Regions from separate parts of the Acidovorax sp. GW823-FHT05D11 genome, predicted to be linked through region 1. Evidence: predicted binding sites of a transcription regulator. Region 1 holds the regulator's gene; each other region holds the start of a gene.
The links. Region 1 encodes FNR, which switches genes on or off when oxygen is low (the NO sensors DNR and NnrR bind a similar motif). Its sites were predicted from a motif close to TTGATNNNNATCAA; they were not measured.

Region 1 (4,275 bases):
ACCGCGTCCAGGCCCAGGGCCCGCCGACCAGCCAGACGCCGCTGCCAATGCCAAAAAGCGCCATGGACAATGCGCCCTCCAGGGGCCCTCCGCTCAAGGCAGCCACCAGCAGCGCCGAATACAGCAAGCCACAGGGCATCAGCGCCCAGAGAAACCCCGCGGCAAGAATGCCCCCCGGTGCACGGACCAGAGGCCTCACGCGCTCCCACACGCCACGGCCCGCCTGCTCCACCCAGAGCGGCTGCCGCGCCTGGACCATCAGCATCAGCCCCCACGCCATCACCGCGACGTGCATCAAGGTCCACGCCGGGCGCAGTGCCATGGTCTGCTGAGTGAGCCACGCCAGGCTGTCCATGGCCAGGGCGGCCAGCCCGCCCGCCAGCGCATATCCCGTCAGGCGGCCCGCATGAAAGGCCACGGCCCGCCGGGCCACGCCACCGCGCGGTGCCCACCGCACCGCCTGCACCTTCGGGGGAGCCCCCTCCGCCGGCGCCCCGGCGCCCGGGGCGGATGCGCAGCCCGCGCTCCCCTGCCCCACCACGGCGCCACAAGGTGCCGAGCACATGGCCAGGCAATGGGACCCGCCAACGAGCCCCATCAACAAGGCAGTCGAGGCAACCGTTGCAAGCATGGGATTCAGATGATGCGTGAAAAACGCGCGCGGTTGCGGTCTGCCTGCAGATATCGGTCGAAAACCATGGCGATGCCGCGCACGAAGAACCAGCCCATGGCCGTGACCTCGACACCGTCGGGCCTCACCTTGACCAGCCCCTGCTCGGCCATGGTGTCGAGTTGCGCCAGTTCGGCGGAGAAATAGTGCCGAAAATCGAGAAGCCAGGCCTGTTCCATGGGCTCGAACAGCAGTTCTCCCTGGCACATCAAGGACATGATGACGGCGCGGCGCACGAGGTCGTCCCGCGTCAGGGCCAAGCCACGCACCACGGGCAGACGCCCCTGGTTCAGCAGGTCGTAGTACTCATCCAGGGTCTTGGCGTTCTGGCTGTAGGTGGCGCCGACCCTGCCAATGGCCGACACGCCCAGGCCGATCAGGTCGCAGTCGGGCTGGGTGCTGTAGCCCTGGAAGTTACGGTGCAGGCGGCCCTGCCGCTTGGCGACGGCCAGCGAGTCCTCCGGCAGCGCGAAGTGGTCCATCCCCACATACACATAGCCGGCGCCCATGAACGCGTCGAGCGAACGGGAGAGCATCGACACCTTGCCGGAGGCTGCGGGCAGTTCGGCGGAGAGGATGCGGCGCTGGGGCTTGAACCGCTCCGGCAGGTGGGCATAGGCATACAGCGCAATGCGATCAGGCCGCAACTGAACCACCTGCGCCAGCGTACGGTCGAACGACTCCGGCGTCTGGCGCGGCAACCCGTAGATCAGGTCCACATTGATCGATTCGAAGCCGAGCGAGCGCGCGGATTCCACCAGCGAAAACACCTGTTCGGCGGGCTGGATGCGGTGCACCGCCTTCTGGACCTCGGGGTCAAAATCCTGCACGCCAAAACTCAGCCGGTTGAATCCAAGCTCCGCGAGCACGGCAAGCCGGTCGGCATTGACGGTACGGGGGTCCACCTCGATCGAGTACTCCCCGCCCGGCGCCAGGGTGAAGCTGCGCTGGAGCATCGCCATGAGTTCCCGCAAGCCATCGTCCGACAGGAAGGTGGGAGTGCCGCCGCCCAGGTGCAGCTGGCTCACCACCTGGCCCGTGCCGCAGTGCGCCGTGTGCAGATCGATCTCGCGGCTGAGATAGCGCAGATAGACTTCAGCCCGGTCGTGGTGCTTGGTGATGATCTTGTTGCAGGCGCAGTAGTAGCACAGCGACTCGCAAAAGGGGATGTGCACATACAGGGACAAGGGCAGCGCCTTGGTCAGGGTGCCCATGCGGCGCTGCTCGAGGGCGAGGGCGTAGTCCTCCTGGCCGAAGGCTTCCACAAACCGGTCGGCCGTCGGATAGGAGGTATAGCGGGGGCCTGGTACGTCAAAACGGCGCAGCAGGTCAGGCGAAACAGCGGTCATGGGGCGAATCCTTGCGTACACCTTGACTGTGCCGTAAGCTGCTCCCCATGTCCTTGACATGAATCAAGTGATGGAGTGGCCGGAACAGCGACAATTTGATGCATGTCAGTCGCCTGCCCGCCCTCCAAGAGACTCCCTCTTCGGCCATCGGGCGGTATGCTCGAAACCTAACTCCGCCCTGTGCCTATGAACCCGCTCACCATCAAAGTCGCCTGTTCCAATTGCAACCTGCGCGAGCTGTGCATGCCGGTGGGCCTGAGCGAAGAGCAACTGCACCGCATCGACGAGGTCGTTGCAGTTCGCCGCAAGGTGAAGCGCGGCGGCACGCTGTTTCGCAATGGTGAGTCGTTCACCTCGCTTTATGCCATCCGCACCGGCTTTTTCAAGACCTGCGTGGCCACCGAGGACGGACGCGACCAAGTCACGGGGTTCCAGATGGCGGGCGAGATCATCGGCCTGGACGGCATCGTGAATGACCACCACACCTGCGATGCGGTGGCCCTGGAAGACGCCGAGGTCTGCGTCATGCCGTTTGACCGCATCGAGGAACTGTCCCGCGAGGTCACCGCGCTGCAGCACCACGTGCACAAGATCATGAGCCGCGAGATCGTGCGCGAACACGGCGTGATGCTGCTGCTGGGCAGCATGCGTGCCGAGGAGCGCCTGGCAGCGTTCCTGCTCAATCTGGTGCAGCGCCTGCACGCCCGCGGATTCTCGCAGTCCGAGCTGGTGCTGCGCATGACGCGCGAGGAGATCGGCAGCTACCTGGGCCTCAAGCTCGAGACCGTGAGCCGCACCTTCTCCAAGTTTGTGGAAGAAGGCATTGTCGAAGTCAAGCAGCGCCATGTCCGCATCCTCGAGACCGACGCGCTCAAGCGCATCGTGAACAACCAGTCCGCCTGCCACTGAGCAAGGCGAGCCAGGTCCGCCCGTCCCGGCAACGCCTTGCCACCGGAGCCCGGCCGGTGCGCTGTTCAAGGGCAGGATGATGTCTTTCGGCAATCATCAGGGCGCTCGCCTTCGGGCACGGGGCAGCGGTTGAGTTCAAAGGGCGACATTGCCAGCAGCGTGGTCAACGCGCTGGAGGCCATGGTGATGGCCCAGAACGCAAAGAACGCGAGCGTGTAGACGCCCTGGCGCGACAGGGCCAGCGGCTGCCCGAACCAATGCAGGTCCTGCGGGTCCACCATCGCAAAAACCAGCATCTCCATCGCGCCCGCCATCAGAAAGGCGGGCCATGCAATCCACATCAGGCGTTGCGTCCACATCGGGGTTGTCTCCTGGTAAGGCCGCGCAGACCCGCTGCTCGGCCAGGGGTTTCAGCGTGGCTGGTCCTGAACCGGTGTCGCCGCGTGGTTGCGGCCCTTCATAGCCGGGGCCAGGCTCTTCTCCGGAGCCTCCAGCGTCTTGTTGATTTCGATGCCCTGGCGGTAGTAGTCCTCGGCGACCACGGGGTCTGGCCGCGAAATCGCCAGCCACAGCGTGACAAAGCCCGCCACGATGACGATGGCAGGGCCGGCGATGATCAGCCAGACGTGGCCGAATTTCCACCAGGGCGCAGCGGTGGCGGGGGCGGAGCCGATGGCTGGATTGGATGGCATGGGTGCTTGCTCCTCAAAAATCTTCTCGGTCATACAACGTCCCCGGGGCCGTGCACCGGGGTGCACGTCGCCTCATCGGGGCACCAGGAATACGGACTTCTCGGTCACATGGGCCGCAGCGCCCACCGCCTGCACATCGAACTGCACGGCATGGGAGCCCGGGGGCGCGGAGCCATACGGTATCTGCAGGCGCACGGCCACCCACCGGGACTCCGCGGGGCCAATGTCCACCTCGGCTTCAGAGGCCACCTCCAGCCCGTCCAGGCCGCGGGCGCCGATGCGGTAGCGCTGGGGGCCTTCGGTGGCGTTCATGATCTGCAGGCGGTAGATATTCTCCAGCTTGCCGCCCGCCACGATGCGCGACAGGGCCGCGCGGTCGCGCACCACATCCACCTTGAGCGGCGTGCGGGTGACCAGGCTGGCCATCATGCCCACGCACAGTGCCACCAGCACGGCGGTGTAGATCAGCACGCGAGGCCGCAGGACGCGCCGCAGGATCTGCGACTGGCTCCAGCGCTGCGCCACGCCGTTCTGCGTGGAAAAGCGGATCAGCCCCCGGGGGTAGTGCATCTTGTCCATCACCGTGTTGCACGCATCCACGCACAGTCCGCAGCCAATGCACTCGTACTGCAGGCCCTTGCGGATATCGATGCCC
Region 2 (4,275 bases), 2.1 Mb from region 1:
TGCTGGTCGAGGCGGTGCGCGCGGACCTGGGCATCGGCCTGGTGCCGCACTACTTCGTGGAGCGCGAGCTGCTGTCCGGCGAACTGGCGCTGGCGCATCCCCACCATGACAGCGGCCTGCGTGGCTACAGTCTCTTCGTGGCGCAGGGGCGGCAGGAAGACCCCGCCGTGGCCGCGTTTGCCCGGTGGCTCGCCCACGCGGTCGCGGTGCCGGGCGGTGCCGGCGCCGGAGCCACGCGGGCCTAGACGGCGCGCCGCCGCCGGGCCGCGAGCCAGGCGAGCGCCAGGCCCGTGACCACGATGGGCACCAGGGACCCGGCATTGAGCAGCGTCCAGCCCTGCGTGGTGACCAGCACGCCGGACGAGAACGAGCTGAGCGCCAGCGTGGCGAACACGCAGAAGTTGATGGCGGCCTGGGCGCGGTCCTTTTCCTCGGGGCGGTAGGCGGTCATGGACAGCGTGGTGGCCCCCGTGAACAGGAAGTTCCAGCCCACGCCGAGCATGAACAGCGCGATGCCGAAGTGGTGCAGCTCCACGCCCATGAGCGCCACGGCCACGCAGGCCAGGTTCAGCAGCACGCCGGCGCCCATGATGGACAGCACGCCAAAGCGCTTGATGAGGTGGCCGGTGACGAAGCCGGGCGCGAACATGCCGATCACGTGCCACTCCAGCACCAGCGCGGCTGCATCGAAGTTGAAGCCGCACACCTGCATCGCCAGCGGCGTGGCGGCCATCAGCAGGTTCATCACGCCATAGCCCAGCGCGGCGCCCAGGATGGCCACCACGAACGCGGGCTGGCGCATCAGCTCGGACAGGGGGCGGCCCGCGACGGGCTGCCCCGCGGCGTCGCGCCGCGCGGGCTGCGCCTCGAAGCGGATCGCCGCCATGCACAGCATGGACAGCAGGGCCACGCCCATGAGCACCACGTAGGCGCCCGCGAAAGGCACCGGAAACAGCGTGCGCGTGGCGCTGGCCAGGTTCGGCCCGGCCACGGCGCCCAGCAGGCCGCCCGCCAGCACCAGCGACACGGCCTTTTCGCGGTAGGCCGCGGGGGCCAGCTCGGCGGCGGCAAAGCGGTAGAGCTGGCCATTGGCGCTGTAGTAGCCCGCCACCACGGTGGCGGCGCACAGCAGCCAGAAACTGGCGCTGAAGGCCGCCCACGCGCACAGGCCGCACGACGCGATCGCCACGGCCAGCCCGATCTGGAACGACACCTTGCGGCCCCACCGGGCCTGGCTGCGGGCCACGAGCGCGGTGGACAGGGCCCCGCCCACCACATAGCCCATCACGGGCAGCGTGGCCATCCAGCCAAAGGGGGCGAGCTGCAGGCCTACCAGGCCGTTGATGGCGATGAAAACCACGTTGTTGGTCAGGAAAAGGCCCTGGCACAGGGCCAGCAGCCACAGGTTCTTGTTCACGGCGAAGGGTGTTGTTGGAATGGGGAAGGAAAGGGTCGAGGCGGGCATGGGCGGCCGGGCCGCGTCAAAGTCCGACTGCATTGCTCTGGCATTGTGCACTCCGGTTGATGAAGATCAGCCGGCGCGCGCAGCGGCCTCGGTATGGTGCCACCCAGTGCTTGGGCTCCCACCGGGGGCCTGCGTTTGAACCAGAGCCATGGAACCCCACAACCCTGCAGAGGCCGCGCCCGCCCTCGAACTCGTCTGCCCCGCCGGCAGCCTGCCCGCGCTCAAGGCGGCGGTGGACCATGGCGCCAGCTGCGTCTACCTGGGCCTGCGCGACGCGACCAACGCGCGCAACTTCGCGGGCCTGAACTTTGACGAGGCGGCCATCGCCAGCGGCATCGCCCATGCGCATGCGCGTGGCTGCAAGGTCTTCATGGCGCTCAACACCTACCCGCAGGCCGCCAACCCGGGGCCGTGGCGCAGCGCCCTGGACAAGGCGGTGGACCTGGGCGTGGACGCGGTCATCCTGGCCGACCCGGGCCTCATGCAATACGCGGTGCAGCGCCACCCCCGGCTGCGGCTGCACCTGTCGGTGCAGGGCTCGGCCACCAACTACGAGGCCATCAACTTCTACCGCGAGCAGTTCGGCATCGTGCGCGCCGTGCTGCCGCGCGTGCTGTCGATGGAGCAGGTGCGCCAGGTCATCGACCGCACGCCCGTGGAGATCGAGGTGTTCGGCTTTGGCAGCCTGTGCGTGATGGTCGAGGGGCGCTGCGCGCTGTCGTCGTATGCGACGGGCGAATCGCCCAACACGCACGGCGTGTGCTCGCCCCCGAAGGCCGTGCGCTGGGTGGAAACGCCGCAGGGCCGCGAGTCGCGCCTGAACGGCGTGCTGATCGACCGCTATGCGCCCGGCGAGAGCGCCGGCTACCCCACGCTGTGCAAGGGCCGCTTCGACGTGGGCGGCGACGAGAACTACTACGCCATCGAGGAGCCCACCAGCCTCAACACCCTGGAGCTGTTGCCCCAGCTCGTGAAGATGGGCGTGCGCGCCATCAAGATCGAAGGGCGCCAGCGCAGCCCGGCCTACGTGGCCCAGGTCACGCAGGTCTGGCGCGAGGCCATCGACCAGTGCCTGGCCCACCCCCACCGCTACGCGCCCAAGACGCGCTGGATGGCCAGCCTGGACCAGGTGGCCGAAGGGCAGCAGCACACGCTGGGCGCCTACCACCGCCCCTGGAAATGAAGAACAACCCCCTGATGCGCTTCGCGCCTTCCCCCTTCTCTCGCCTCGCTTGCGCGATGCGGGAAGGGGGACACCGCCAGCGCGGCGGGGCGGCCCTTGCGCGGCGGTCGCTGGCTTGGGCCGCGCCAGATTCGAACTCCATGCGCCGCTCCCAGCATCTGGATCCCACGATCAAACCCCTGAAGCCCGCCCCATGAAACTCTCTCTCGGCCCCCTGCTGTACTACTGGCCGCGCGACACCGTGTTCGCGTTTTACGAAGCCATGGCCGCCACGCCCGTCGACGTGGTGTACCTGGGCGAGACAGTGTGCTCGCGCCGCCATGAGCTGCGCCTGGCCGACTGGCTGGCGCTGGCGCGCATGCTGCGGGACGCGGGCAAGGAGGCCGTGCTGTCCACCCAGGTGCTCATCGAATCCAGTGCGGACGTGGGCCTGCTGCACAAGATCACGGCCAACGGCGAGTTCACCGTGGAGGCCAACGACATGGGCGCCGTGCACTGCCTCTCGCGGCCACCCACCGGGCCGCGGGCCTTCGTGGCCGGGCCGCACCTGAACCTGTACAACGCGCACTCGCTGCAGTGGATGGCGCAGTTCGGCGCCACCCGCTGGGTGATGCCGGTGGAGATGTCGCGGGACGCGCTGTCGGCCGTGCTGGCGCAGCGCCCGCAGGGCCTGGAGACCGAGGTCTTCGCCTACGGGCGCATGCCGCTGGCGTACTCGGCGCGCTGCTTCACCGCGCGCCACCGCAACCTGCCCAAGGACGACTGCCAGTTCAGCTGCCTGCAGCATGCCGACGGGCTGCCGCTGCGCACGCGCGAGAACGAGGGCTTTCTCGTGCTCAACGGCACGCAGACGCAATCGGCCCGCGTCTACAACCTGGCCAACGAACTGGCGGGCCTGCGCGCCTGCGGCGTGGACGTGCTGCGCCTGAGCCCGCAGGCGCAGCACATGCCGCAGGTGGTGGCCGCGTTTGACGAAGCCCGCCACGCGCGCGCCCCCGAGGCGGCCTGCGACCTGGTGGAGCGCATGCAGCCGCTGATGCCCGACCTCCCCTGCGACGGCTACTGGTTCGGCCGCCCGGGCCTGGAGCAGGGGCGCGTGCGGAGCGCCGTGGCGCAGTCCTGACCCGCGGGCCCCCATCGCATGTACGCCGGAGAACGCTTCAACAGCATCAGCCACCTGGCCGGGGCCGTGCTCGCCACGGCGGGCGCGGCCGTGCTCATCACGCTCGCGGCGCGCCTGGACGACCCGTGGAAGGTGGTCGCCTTCAGCATCTACGGCGCCATGCTGGTGGCGCTGTACGCCGCGTCCACCGCGTACCACAGCGTGCGCCGGCGCGCCATCAAGGCCGTGCTGCAAAAGCTCGACCACTGCAGCATCTACCTGCTGATCGCCGGCAGCTACACCCCGTTCGCGCTCGTGTCGCTGCGCGGCCCCTGGGGCTGGTCGCTGCTGGGCGTGGTGTGGGGCCTGGCGCTGCTGGGCATCGCGCAGGAGATCTGGTGGGCGCGCGGCGCGCGGGCGCTGTCGCTGGTCATCTACGTGCTCATGGGCTGGCTGGCGCTGGTGGCCGTGGTGCCGCTGTGGCGGGCGCTCACACCCGGGGGCTTTGGCTGGCTGCTGGCGGGC
Region 3 (4,275 bases), 520 kb from region 1:
CTGGACCCGGCCAAGGTCAATCCGAACGGATCGGGCATCTCGCTGGGCCACCCCATCGGCGCGACCGGCGCGCTGATCACCGTGAAGGCGCTGCACGAACTGCAGCGCGTGCAGGGCCGCTACGCGCTGGTGACCATGTGCATCGGCGGCGGCCAGGGCATCGCCGCGATCTTCGAGCGCATCTGACCCGTGCCGCCCGGCCTTGCCATCGCCAGTGGCGATGTTGCCACCCTGTATCGGCAAGGCCAGCCCCGCGCAGGATCGGCGATCATCCGTGGGTGCTGGCGCCAAGACCAGCAGAGCGGAGCGCGCCTGCGCGGCCGCCTGTCCATATTGAACCGACGGAGACATCTCTCACCATGATTCGCACCCTGCTTTCCTTCACCGCCCTCGCCTTCGCCGTGGGCACCACCGCGCACGCCCAGGCCCCCGCACCGGCTGCGGCCTACCCCACCAAGCCCATCCGCCTGATCGTGCCCTTCCCGCCCGGCGGCGGCACCGACATCCTCTCGCGCCTGGTGGCCACCAAGCTCACCGAGAGCGCCAAGTGGACCGTGGTGGCCGACAACAAGGCGGGCGCCGGCGGCACCATCGGCATCGGCGAGGCCGTCAAGGCGGCCCCCACAGGCTATGACCTCGTGATGGGCCAGAAGGACAACCTCGTGATCGGCCCCTGGCTCTACAAGAACCTGCCCTGGGACCCCACCAAGGACCTGACCGCCGTGGCCCACGTCGCCTACACGCCCGTGGTCATCGCCACCAGCGTCAACTCCAAGTACAAGACCCTGGCCGACGTGGTGGCCGCCGCCAAGGCCGCGCCCGGGACCATCACCTATGGCTCGCCCGGCAACGGCACGTCCATCCACCTGGCGGGCGACCTGTTCGAGAAGGCCGCGGGCGTGAAGCTGAGCCACATTCCCTACAAGGGATCCAATCCCGCGCTGATGGATGCGCTGGCGGGCAATGTGGACCTGCTGGTTTCGTCCCTGCCCTCGGCCATGGGCCAGATCAAGTCCGGCAAGCTGCGCCCCCTGGCCGTGACCTCGGCCAAGCGCAGCTCGTCCCTGCCCGAGGTGCCCACCGTGGCCGAGTCGGGCTTCAAGGACTTCGACGTGAGCACCTGGTACGGCGTGTTCGCCCCCGCCGGCACGCCGGCCGCCGTGGTGAGTGCCATCAACGCCGAGATCAACAAGCTCCTGGCCACGGCCGACATGAAGGCCGCCATCCATGCCCAGGGCGCGGAGCCGGAAGCCATGTCCGTCGCGCAGTTCGGCACCCTGCTCAAGACCGACTACGCCAAGTGGAAGGGCATCGTCGAAGCCTCGGGCGCGAAGATTGAGTGACCCCCTGAGGCGCTTCGCGCCTTCCCCCTGAAGGGGGACGCAGCCGGTGGCCTGGCAAAGCCAGATCCACGGGTGCACTGGCGAAGGGCGTGCCTGTTCCACGAGCTGTGGAATGTGGGATGCGCTGGTGCGCGGCGCCATCGAGAACTGAAATGAAGAACGGCTCCTTTCGGAGCCGTTCCTCATGGGGGATGGCGCTCAGTCCCTCACGACCAGCACCGGGATGTGCACCACGCCCAGCACGCGCTGCGTGACGCTGCCCAGCACCAGCTTTTCAAGCCCGCGGCGGCCGTGCGAGCCCATCACGATGAGATCGGCGCCCGTGCTTTCCAGCGCGCGCAGGATGCCTTCATGCACTGCGTGGCCTTCGCCCACCACGGTGGTCACCGGCACGCCAGCCTCGGCCATGGCCTTCTTGGTGGCATCCAGGGCGCTGTTGGCCTCGGCGGTGGCCGCGTTGATGTACTGGGCCTGGCCGTAGGCGAAATCAGCCCCCACGCCCGTGAAGGGATAGGGATCGACCACGTAGACCGCCGTCACGGCGCTGCCAAAGGTCTTGGCCAGGGCCGCGGCCTTGGAGACCGCGAGCATCGAGGTATTGGAACCGTCGACTGGAACCAGAATGTGCTTGAACATGGTGCTTCTCCTTGAGTTGAGTGTGGGACCTGGCTTGTGGCCCGGCCATGGACATCAGTTTGAACGCCCACCATACCGCGCATCTTGATTCGCATCAAATCGGACGCACTCCCTTGCCGGCGTTCAGCGGCCCGCAGGGGCCTGCCCGACCACATCCGCCCCCTGGAAACCACCCCGGCGGCAGGTGACCACGAGGGTGTCGCGATGCCCCCCCTCGCCCAGGGGCTGGATGGGCGTGGATTCATGGATCATGCGCGCATCGTCCAGCAGCAGCAGGGACCACGGCTCGGTCAGCGTGAAGCGCTGGCCGCTGGGGCCCGCCGCCTCGAACACCCGCGTCTCGCCGCCCTTGATGCCCTCGCGCCCCACGAGGAACACGGCCACCAGGTCGACGCCGTCGCGGTGGGCGCCCTCGGGGGTGGGCCGGCCAATGCCGTCGGTGGTGTCGATGCGGAACTGGTGGGCCTCGACGAACCAGGATGCAGGCGCCTCGGAGCGCGCAAACACGGCCTCGGACACCCCGGCCAGCGCTGCCAGCAGCTGCTGCCACACCGGCCGGGCGACGGTGGCGGGCTCCATGGGGGCAAACCAGCGCTCCATGCCGCCATGCAGCGCGTTGTACTCCACAGGCTGCCAGTGCGCGCGGTGCGGCACCTGCCGCACCTGCCCGTCCTGCACCACAAAGCAGGCATGGCGGCGGCGGCGGTAGCGCCCGCCGTCCTTGAGGAAATCATCGGGGGGCAGCCCCGCCCAGTCGCCGTTCAGGCCCAGCAATTCCGGCAGGGCGCAGCCCGTCCAGCGGGCCACGTCCGCCGGCGACAGGACGGCAAAGCCGTTCTGCCGCAGCTGGCTGGCGACATCCTGGGGGGCGGTGAAGGGGGGAGAAAAAGTGACTTGGGCCATAGAGGCCCGAGCTTAACCGCTGGTGCCGGCACCGCGTCTGCGATGGCGCAAACGCGGTGCAGCGCGGCGCGGCCTTGCAGGGAGGTGCGCCGCGCGGTCCGTCAGTCAGTCAGTCGCGGTGGCCATGTCCATGGCCCTTGCCATTGTTGCCGCGGCCCCGGTCATGGTCGCGGTCCTGCTTGCCGCCGTGGCGATGGTCGTCATCCCACCGGCGGTCATCGCGGCCAGGGCCCCGGTGCGGAGGGCCACGGCGTGGTGGCGGCTCCTGCACGAAGTACACCGGCTGGCTGCACGCGTTGTAGCGCGCACAGTGCTTGCCCCAGTTCTTGGCATGGCCGGGCGGCACGTAGAGGTAGATCGGCGAGCGCGGCACCACGACCGCGGGGCGGTGGATGATGACCGGCTCGGCATACAGCAGCGGCGGCGGTGGCGCATTGCCGATGTTGATGCGGCCGTACACGCCGGGGGCCAGCTCGCCGCCCACCGTGGCATTGATGTAGGTCTGCGCATGCGCGCCGCCCGCCGCGGCGAGCAGCAGCGCGGCCGCCGCGCCAGACAGGAGGAGACGGATCGTGGACATCGTGGTCATGGTTGTGGTTTTCATCGGGAACTCCTTGCTTGTACCGCCCGGAACAGCACACGATGTGCGGCTGCGGTGCGCGGACCCTGATTTGTAACAAAGCCCGCCCTACCCTAAACCCGAATCCGCGCAAAAGATGTAAGCAAATGGCGACAGAACCGGGCTGCCCGCCGCCGCCCCACGCCGCCTGAAGCAGGTTCATCCGGCGGCCCGGCGTGCCCGGCAAATGCGTGCAGCCGCCGGGCTTGGAGTAGCATGTGCCACCACCCGCTTCGGTCCAGGAGACAGCGATGCCCCACGAACGCCGCCACTTTGTCCGCGTCGGCTTTGACGCGCCGGCCTTGCTGACCACGTCCACCGACGCCTTCAGCGTCCACGTGCAGGACCTTTCGCTCAAGGGCGCGCTGCTGGTGGCACCGGCGCAGGCGAACCTGCAGACCGGCATGCTGTGCCAGCTCACCATTCCCTTGGCCGAAACCGGCAACCACATCGCCATGTCCACCGAGGTCGCGCACGTGGAGGGGCTGCACACCGGTCTGCTGTGCCGCGGGATCGACCTGGACAGCGTGACCCACCTGCGCCGCCTGATCGAGCTGCAGCTGGGCGACCCCGCACTGCTCGAACGCGACCTGGGCGAGCTGACCGCGGCCTCCTCCCTTTCCTGAACAAGCGACGGCCCCCGGCGCCGAAGCCGGCCGGGCTTGCGGCGGGCGCAGGCACAGGCAGGCCCCGCCCTTGACCGCGCCGTGCCTGCCCGGGCTCGGCATGGCGACGGCATTCATCACGGCATCCCTCACGGCATCCATTCATTGA

Region 2: a site for FNR is predicted at 1,522-1,535, ahead of ubiU (ubiquinone anaerobic biosynthesis protein UbiU). Genes of this name have one in related genera too.
Region 3: a site for FNR is predicted at 2,064-2,077, ahead of AC3RCE_RS12045 (universal stress protein). Genes of this name have one in related genera too.

The regions. Positions count from the first base shown of each region.
Region 1 is NZ_CM179502.1:2,054,531-2,058,805, reverse strand. It holds gene AC3RCE_RS09445 (sulfite exporter TauE/SafE family protein) at 1-631, opposite strand, end outside; gene hemN (oxygen-independent coproporphyrinogen III oxidase) at 637-2,019, opposite strand; gene fnr (fumarate/nitrate reduction transcriptional regulator Fnr) at 2,206-2,928, shown strand; gene AC3RCE_RS09430 (hypothetical protein) at 2,994-3,287, opposite strand; gene AC3RCE_RS09425 (FixH family protein) at 3,339-3,620, opposite strand; gene ccoG (cytochrome c oxidase accessory protein CcoG) at 3,693-4,275, opposite strand, start outside.
Region 2 is NZ_CM179502.1:5,544,331-5,548,605, reverse strand. It holds gene AC3RCE_RS25565 (LysR family transcriptional regulator) at 1-245, shown strand, start outside; gene AC3RCE_RS25560 (MFS transporter) at 242-1,417, opposite strand; gene ubiU (ubiquinone anaerobic biosynthesis protein UbiU) at 1,614-2,648, shown strand; gene AC3RCE_RS25550 (U32 family peptidase) at 2,842-3,771, shown strand; gene trhA (PAQR family membrane homeostasis protein TrhA) at 3,790-4,275, shown strand, end outside.
Region 3 is NZ_CM179502.1:2,571,496-2,575,770, reverse strand. It holds gene bktB (beta-ketothiolase BktB) at 1-186, shown strand, start outside; gene AC3RCE_RS12050 (tripartite tricarboxylate transporter substrate binding protein) at 360-1,343, shown strand; gene AC3RCE_RS12045 (universal stress protein) at 1,542-1,979, opposite strand; gene AC3RCE_RS12040 (2OG-Fe dioxygenase family protein) at 2,103-2,882, opposite strand; gene AC3RCE_RS12035 (hypothetical protein) at 2,992-3,486, opposite strand; gene AC3RCE_RS12030 (PilZ domain-containing protein) at 3,753-4,127, shown strand.